One region of the Streptomyces sp. NPDC021224 genome, then DNA from elsewhere that is predicted to be linked to it. Evidence: riboswitches for the same ligand, from Rfam matches in the RefSeq annotation. Region 1 holds a riboswitch; the other holds the start of a gene.
The links. Region 1 has a riboswitch for glycine ahead of gcvT (glycine cleavage system aminomethyltransferase GcvT). Riboswitches for the same ligand answer to the same signal wherever they lie in the genome.
Positions count from the first base shown of each region.

Region 2: linked by a shared signal. The riboswitch ahead of gcvP (aminomethyl-transferring glycine dehydrogenase) and the one ahead of gcvT (glycine cleavage system aminomethyltransferase GcvT) in region 1 are both predicted to bind glycine.

Region 1 covers NZ_JBIRPW010000010.1:214,016-217,415, reverse strand. Annotated here, with positions in the region: gene gcvT (glycine cleavage system aminomethyltransferase GcvT) at 1-1,130, opposite strand, end outside; glycine riboswitch at 1,303-1,408, opposite strand; gene ACH4PY_RS25090 (enhanced serine sensitivity protein SseB) at 1,591-2,343, shown strand; gene ACH4PY_RS25085 (enhanced serine sensitivity protein SseB C-terminal domain-containing protein) at 2,499-3,269, shown strand; gene ACH4PY_RS25080 (DUF885 family protein) at 3,280-3,400, opposite strand, start outside.
Region 2 covers NZ_JBIRPW010000013.1:9,402-12,801, forward strand. Annotated here, with positions in the region: gene ACH4PY_RS27165 (DNA polymerase IV) at 1-778, shown strand, start outside; gene ACH4PY_RS27170 (PRC-barrel domain-containing protein) at 801-1,217, opposite strand; glycine riboswitch at 1,351-1,460, shown strand; gene gcvP (aminomethyl-transferring glycine dehydrogenase) at 1,647-3,400, shown strand, end outside.

The DNA.
Region 1 (3,400 bases):
CGGCGGTAGAAGGGAAGGGCCACGACCCGGTACGGCTCCCGGCTGCCCCGGATGTCGACGGCGACGTCCGGCGTCCCCGGCGCGGCGGCCGACTCGTCGACGTACGCCATCGCGATGGGCACCCCGAGGGTCGGCGACGGCGCCCCCGAGGTGACCTCGCCGACGACCGCACCGTCCGGGCCCGTGACGGCGAAGCCCGCGCGCGGCACCCGGCGGCCCTCGGCGACGAGCCCGACGAGCGTGCGCGGCGGCTGCTCGGCGGCTCGGGCCGCGGCCGCGAGCAGCGCCTCGCGGCCGACGAAGTCGCCCGGCTTGTCGAACTTCACGACCCGCCCGAGCCCGGCGTCGAAGGGCGTCACGTTCGCCGTCAGCTCGTGCCCGTAGAGCGGCATCCCGGCCTCCAGGCGCAGGGTGTCGCGGCAGGACAGGCCGCAGGGCACGAGCCCGGCGTCGGCCCCGGCGGTCAGCAGCGCCTCCCACAGCCGCTCGGCGTCCGCGGGCGCGACGAACAGCTCGAAGCCGTCCTCGCCGGTGTAGCCGGTGCGGGCGATGAGCGCGGGCACGCCCGCAACCGTGCCCGGCAGCCCCGCGTAGTAGCGCAGGGCCGGCAGATCCGCGTCGGTCAGCGACCCGAGGATGCCGGGCGCCTCCGGCCCCTGCACGGCGAGCAGTGCGTACGCGTCCCGGTCGTCGGTCACGGTGGCGTCGAAGTCCGCGGCCCGCAGCGCGAGGGTGTCCAGCACCGTCTGCGCGTTGGAGGCGTTGGCCACCACCAGATAGCGCTCCTCGCCGAGCCGGTAGACGATCAGGTCGTCCAGGATGCCGCCGTCCGGGGCGCACACCATGGTGTAGCGGGCCCGGCCCACCGCGAGCGCGGACAGGTGGCCCACCAGCGCGTGGTCCAGCGCCTGCCCGGCCTGCGGGCCGCTCACGGTGATCTCGCCCATGTGGGAGAGGTCGAAGAGCCCGGCCCGGGTGCGGACGGCCTGGTGCTCCTCGCGCTCGCTGCCGTAGCGCAGCGGCATGTCCCAGCCGGCGAAGTCGGTCATGGTGGCGCCCAGCGCGCGGTGGACCGCGTCGAGCGCGGTGCGGCGCGGTGCGGCGGGGGAAGGACTCGGTGCTGCGCTCATCGAAGGTGCTCCCAAAAGCGGCGGACGGGTCGTGGACTGCCGGCCGGGACTGACCCCGGCCTCCCCATCTGTCATCGGAACCTGAGAGGTTCACCGTGACCCCGCGGGCCGCGGCTTGCACCTTGGGTGGGGCGGGACCGGTGAACGCGGCCCGCCCGCTTTTCAGATCTGCCTCGTCCGCGCGGTATCTGTGCCTGAGAGATTCAAGGGAGGACTTGCTCCTTCGGCGCCCGGCCCCCGCCGTCTCCGGTGGGGCGGGACTCTCCCGCGCGGCCTCCAAACGGCCGGTATGCGAATTGTGGGTGCTGCTCGTGCCGTCGGCGCAGGTCATGCCCTTCCCGCCGCCGGTACGCGCCGCCATCATCGCATGCCCGGACGGGCGCGGCGGCCAGCCGATAGGGTTTCCCGGCAGGCAACGGGTGGCCGCCGACGGCGGCACACAGCGCGGACGAGGATGGACATGGACAATCCGGCACCGTACATATGGCCGGCGAACGAGCTGGAGGAGGTGCTCGCGGCCAGCCTCGGCAACCCCGCCGCGACGCCCCGGCTGCTGGAGGTGCTCGGCCGCTCCCACGTGTGGGTGCCGCTGCCCAACGGCGGCTCGTCCGCGTCCACCGACCTCGACCTGCCCACCGTGGAGCTGGGCGGCGCACCCTATGTGCCGGTTTTCAGCTCGGAGCAGCAGTACCGGCTCGCCGCCGAGGGCATGTCCTGCGCGGTCGCCCCCGTCCGCGACTTCGCCCGCGGCCTGCCCCCGATGGTCGGCATCGCGGTCAACCCCGGCGGTGCCGTGGGCGTGCCGCTGCCGCCTGCCGCGGTCGCCGAGCTGTGCCGCGGCACCCGGCCGCCGGGCGCGTACGGCGAGCAGGTCCCCGGTGGCGCCAGGGTGCGGCTGTGGGAGCCCGCTCCGGACGAGGAGCCCGTCGACTTCCTGGCCATCGCCGCCGCCGAGTACGCCGTCACCCCCGTGGTGCTGAGCGCCCGCCGCGCCATGGCGGCCGTCGAGGAGGAACCGCCCGCGCTCTTCGTCGGCGTCGAGCTGGACGGCTGGCAGGAGGGTGACCGCGCCGCCGCCATGGACGCCCTCGGCCGGGCGCTGGGCGCCGCACCGCTGCCCTGGCCGGTCCATCTGATCCTGCTCGACGTCGCCCAGGACCCGGTGGCCGACTGGATGCTGGAGACCGTCCGGCCCTTCTACGCCAGGGACTGACCCGGCGGATGCCCGGTGCGGGCGTATACGAGCCGTATACGAGCCATTTAGCCCGTGCCGCTTGAGTCGGTCAGCGTTCCGATGGCCAGAGCCGACCTGGTTTGATGGCGTAATGACGGCGTAAGACGAATCTGACGGGAAAGGGGCGGTCCGACGTGATCGCGGGCGCGCACGGCGGCGCGGCGGCCGGCCATGTGGAGCAGATGCTGCTCCAGGTGGCGCCGGGCCGCTTCGACGCATACGAGAACCTGCTCGCGTCACTGGCCGAGGGTCAGGTATGGATGCTGCTCTGGCAGGGCGCGCCCGGCACCCACGACGCCCAGTACGCCGCGATGGAGGTCGCGGGGCACCGCTACGCCCCCGCCTGCACGTCCCCGCGCGAGCTGGGCGCCAGCGGCTGGAACCGCGAGCACGAGATCGCCGCGGGCCGGGACATCGCGCTCACCCTCTTCCCCGACCACTGCGGCCTGTGGCTCAACCCGCACGCCCCCGGCGGAGGCGTCGGCATCCCCTGGCCGGACCTGCGCCGTGTCGCCGCGGGCCTGGACCTGCTGCCCGCGGGCCCGCTGCGGATCGGCGAGCCCGCCGTGCAGATGCCGCAGTTCTACGCGCTGCTGGCCACGGCGGCGCAGCGTACGCCCGCGGTACGCGCGCTGCGGCAGGCGTGGGTACAGCCCGCGCTGGGGGAGGCGTACCTCGCCGTCGGCGTCGAGGTCTACGACTCCTCGCCGCAGGCGGTGGAGGCCGTACGGCTGATGATGCAGCAGGCCGTGCCCGGCGTCCCGGAGGGGCTGCCGGTCTCCACGGTCGCCATGTCCGACCCGCACGACCCGGTGGCGATGTGGTTGCGTGCCAACGCCCAGCCGATCTTCGACCGCGACGCCTTCAGCAGCCCGCCCGCCTGGGGCCCGCCGCCGCGCTACTGAGCCCGCCCGCCTACGCCGGCGCCCCGGCGTCCAGCAGGCCCAGCGGGGGCGCCCCGAGCGCCAGCAGGTCGGCGTGGAAGCCCGGCACCGAGAAGCCCGGCGAGCGCTCCGCCCGCTCACGGGCCCGCATG
Region 2 (3,400 bases), on a different contig from region 1:
GGAGCCCGAGCTGGTGCGGCTGCTCGGCAAGGCGCACGGCACCTCGCTGCACGCCATGGCCGCGGGGCTGGACAACCGCCCGGTGGTCGCCGACCGGGACGTGAAGTCGATCTCCGTGGAGGACACCTTCGACACCGACCTCACCGACCGGGCCCGGGTGCGGTACGAGATCGACCGGCTCGCGGAGCGCTGCGTGCAGCGGCTGCGCGGTGCGGGCCGCTCCGGGCGGACGGTCGTGGTGAAGATCCGGCGGTACGACTTCTCGACGCTCACCCGGTCCGAGACGCTGCGGGCGCCCACCGACGACCCGGCCGTCGTCCGGGAGACCGCACGCCGCCTGGTCGAGGCCGTCGACACCACCGGCGGGGTCCGGCTGCTCGGTGTGGGGGTGTCCGGGCTGGCCGACTTCACGCAGGAGGACCTGTTCGCCCAGGCCGCCCACGAGGCCGAGGACCGGGTGCGGGAGGCCCTGTCCGCGGCGGGTCCCGCGGTGCCCCCGCCGGGCGCGTCCGCCGCGCTGGAGCTGCCCGCCGCGCCGCCGCCCGACCCCGCGCCCGGCAGCCGCTGGCTTCCCGGTCAGGACGTCGAGCACGCCGTGGAGGGGCGCGGCTGGGTGCAGGGCAGCGGTGTCGGCCGGGTCACCGTACGCTTCGAGGTCCCCTCGGACACCGTGCCGGGCCGGGTGCGTACGTTCGCGGTGGACGACCCGGCGCTCGCCCACGCCGAGCCGCTCGCGCTGGCCCCTCACGTGCCCGACCGGGGGCTGCTCGCGGGCTGAGCCGCGCGGGACCGGAGGGCGGTCAGCCGGCGTCGTCCGGGCGGCGGTCGCCGGTGGGCAGGTCGCCGAAGTCGCGGGGGCCGGTGCCGTTGGAGCCGGGCGAGCCGGGGGCGCCCGACGGTTCGGTGGGGACGTCCATGCCGTAGTGGTGGTAGAGCTGGAGCTCCTGCTCGGGCGACAGATGCCGCCCGACGCCGAAATCCGGCGCGTCCCTGATCAGCGACTTCTTGTACGGGACCCGCAGCGCCTCGCCCACCAGCTCGCTCGGCTCCAGCGGGACGAACGCGTCACGCGTGAAGAAGCCGGTGCGCACCGCCGCCCACTCCGGGCTGCCGGTCGCGTCGTCGAGGTACACCTCGTCCACCGTGCCGATCTTCGTACCGTCACGGTCGACAGCGCGGCGGCCGATGAGGCTTCGCGGATCGATATCGGTCTGCACGGGTCCTCCAACCAGCATCCCAGCAACAGCGACACCTGCTGGTTACCACCAAAAGCCACATCACGGACGCTGTCGACCCGAATCTCCGGGCGGTTCGCGGGCAGATCCCGCTGGTAGGCTGGACGCAGGCTGTAGACCCCATGCGGGAGAGTCCTCCGGACACCTGCCACAGCGGCAGACCGGGGGCGCCGAAGGAGCAAATCCTCCCCGGAATCTCTCAGGCACCCGTACCGCAGGGGCGAGGTCACTCTGGAAAGCAGGATCCGCCCCGAGCAGCGCCGTTCGGGTCACGGATCTTCACCGAAGGTGAAAGCCTGCCCGCGCGCGGGTAAGGCGAAGCTCTCAGGTACTGATGACAGAGGGGGAGGCCGTACGGGCGCCCGTGCCGGGCGCCCCCGAAGGTCGTCGCAGACCAGGAGGCCTCCGCAGATGACTGATCCGACCGCACGCCGCCTTCCGCTCGCCGAGCTGGAAGCAGGGCTGCCCTTCGCCCGCCGGCACATCGGCCCCGACACCGCCGCGCAGGCCAAGATGCTCGCCCAGGTGGGCTACAGCTCGCTGGACGAGCTGACGGACGCGGCCGTACCGGGCACCATCCAGAGCGCGGCGGCCCTCGCGCTGCCGCCCGCGCGCACCGAGGCCGAGGCGCTGGCCGAACTGCGCGCGCTGGCGGCGCGCAACCAGGTGCTCGCACCGATGATCGGCCTCGGCTACTACGGCACCTTCACCCCGCCGGTGATCCTGCGCAACGTCATGGAGAACCCGGCCTGGTACACCGCCTACACCCCCTACCAGCCGGAGATCTCGCAGGGCCGGCTGGAGGCGCTGATCAACTTCCAGACGATGGTCGCCGACCTCACCGGGCTGCCCACCTCCGGCGCTTCGCTGCTCGACGAGGGCACCGCGGCGGCCGAGGCGATGGCGCTGTCCCGCCGGGTCGGGAAGGTCAAGGAGGGCGTCTTCCTGGTCGACGCCGACACCTTCCCGCAGACCACCGCCGTCATCGGCACCCGCGCCGAGCCCACCGGTGTCGAGGTCGTCGTCGCCGACCTCAGCGACGGCATCCCCGCCGACGTGGCCGAACGCGGCGTCTTCGGCGTCCTGCTCCAGTACCCCGGGGCCTCCGGCGCCGTCCGTGACCTGCGGCCGGTCATCGAGCAGGCGCACGGCCTCGGCGCGGTCGTGACCGTCGCCGCCGACCTGCTGGCGCTGACCGTCCTGGCCTCGCCCGGCGCGCTCGGCGCGGACATCGCGGTCGGCACCACCCAGCGCTTCGGCGTCCCCATGGGCTTCGGCGGCCCGCACGCCGGCTACATGGCGGTGCGCGAGTCCTACGCCCGCAACCTGCCCGGCCGCCTCGTCGGTGTGTCCGTCGACGCCGACGGCGACACCGCCTACCGCCTCGCCCTGCAGACCCGCGAGCAGCACATCCGCCGGGAGAAGGCGACGAGCAACATCTGCACCGCCCAGGTGCTGCTCGCCGTGATGGCCGGGATGTACGCCGTCTACCACGGCCCCGAAGGCCTGGAGCGGATCGCCCGCCGCACGCACCGCTACGCGGCCGTCCTCGCCGAGGGGCTGCGCGCGGCCGGCGCCGAGGTCGTGCACGGGGCGTACTTCGACACGCTCACCGTGCGCGTGCCCGGCCGGGCCGCCGAACTGGTCGCCGCCGCCCGCGACGCCGGGGTCAACCTGCGGCAGACCGACGCCGACCTGGTCGGCATCGCGTGCGACGAGACCACCACCCGCTCCCAGGTCGCCGCCGTGCTCGCCGTCTTCGGCGGCACCGCCGACATCGAGGAGCTGGACGCCACCGCACCGGACGCGCTGCCCGCAGGGCTCGCCCGCAGCGAGCCGTACCTGACGCACCCGGTCTTCCACCAGCACCGCAGCGAGACCGCCATGCTGCGCTACCTGCGGCGGCTCGCCGACCGCGACTACGCGCTGGACCGCGGCATGATCCCGCTGGGCTCGTGCACGATGAAGCTCAACGCGACCACCGAGATGGAACCCGTCACCTGGCCGGAGTTCGGCGCGCTGCACCCCTTCGCGCCCGCCGAGCAGGCCGAGGGCTACCTGGCGCTGATCCGCGGCCTGGAGGAGCAGCTCGCCGAGGTCACCGGCTACGACAAGGTGAGCCTCCAGCCGAACGCCGGGTCGCAGGGCGAGCTGGCCGGGCTGCT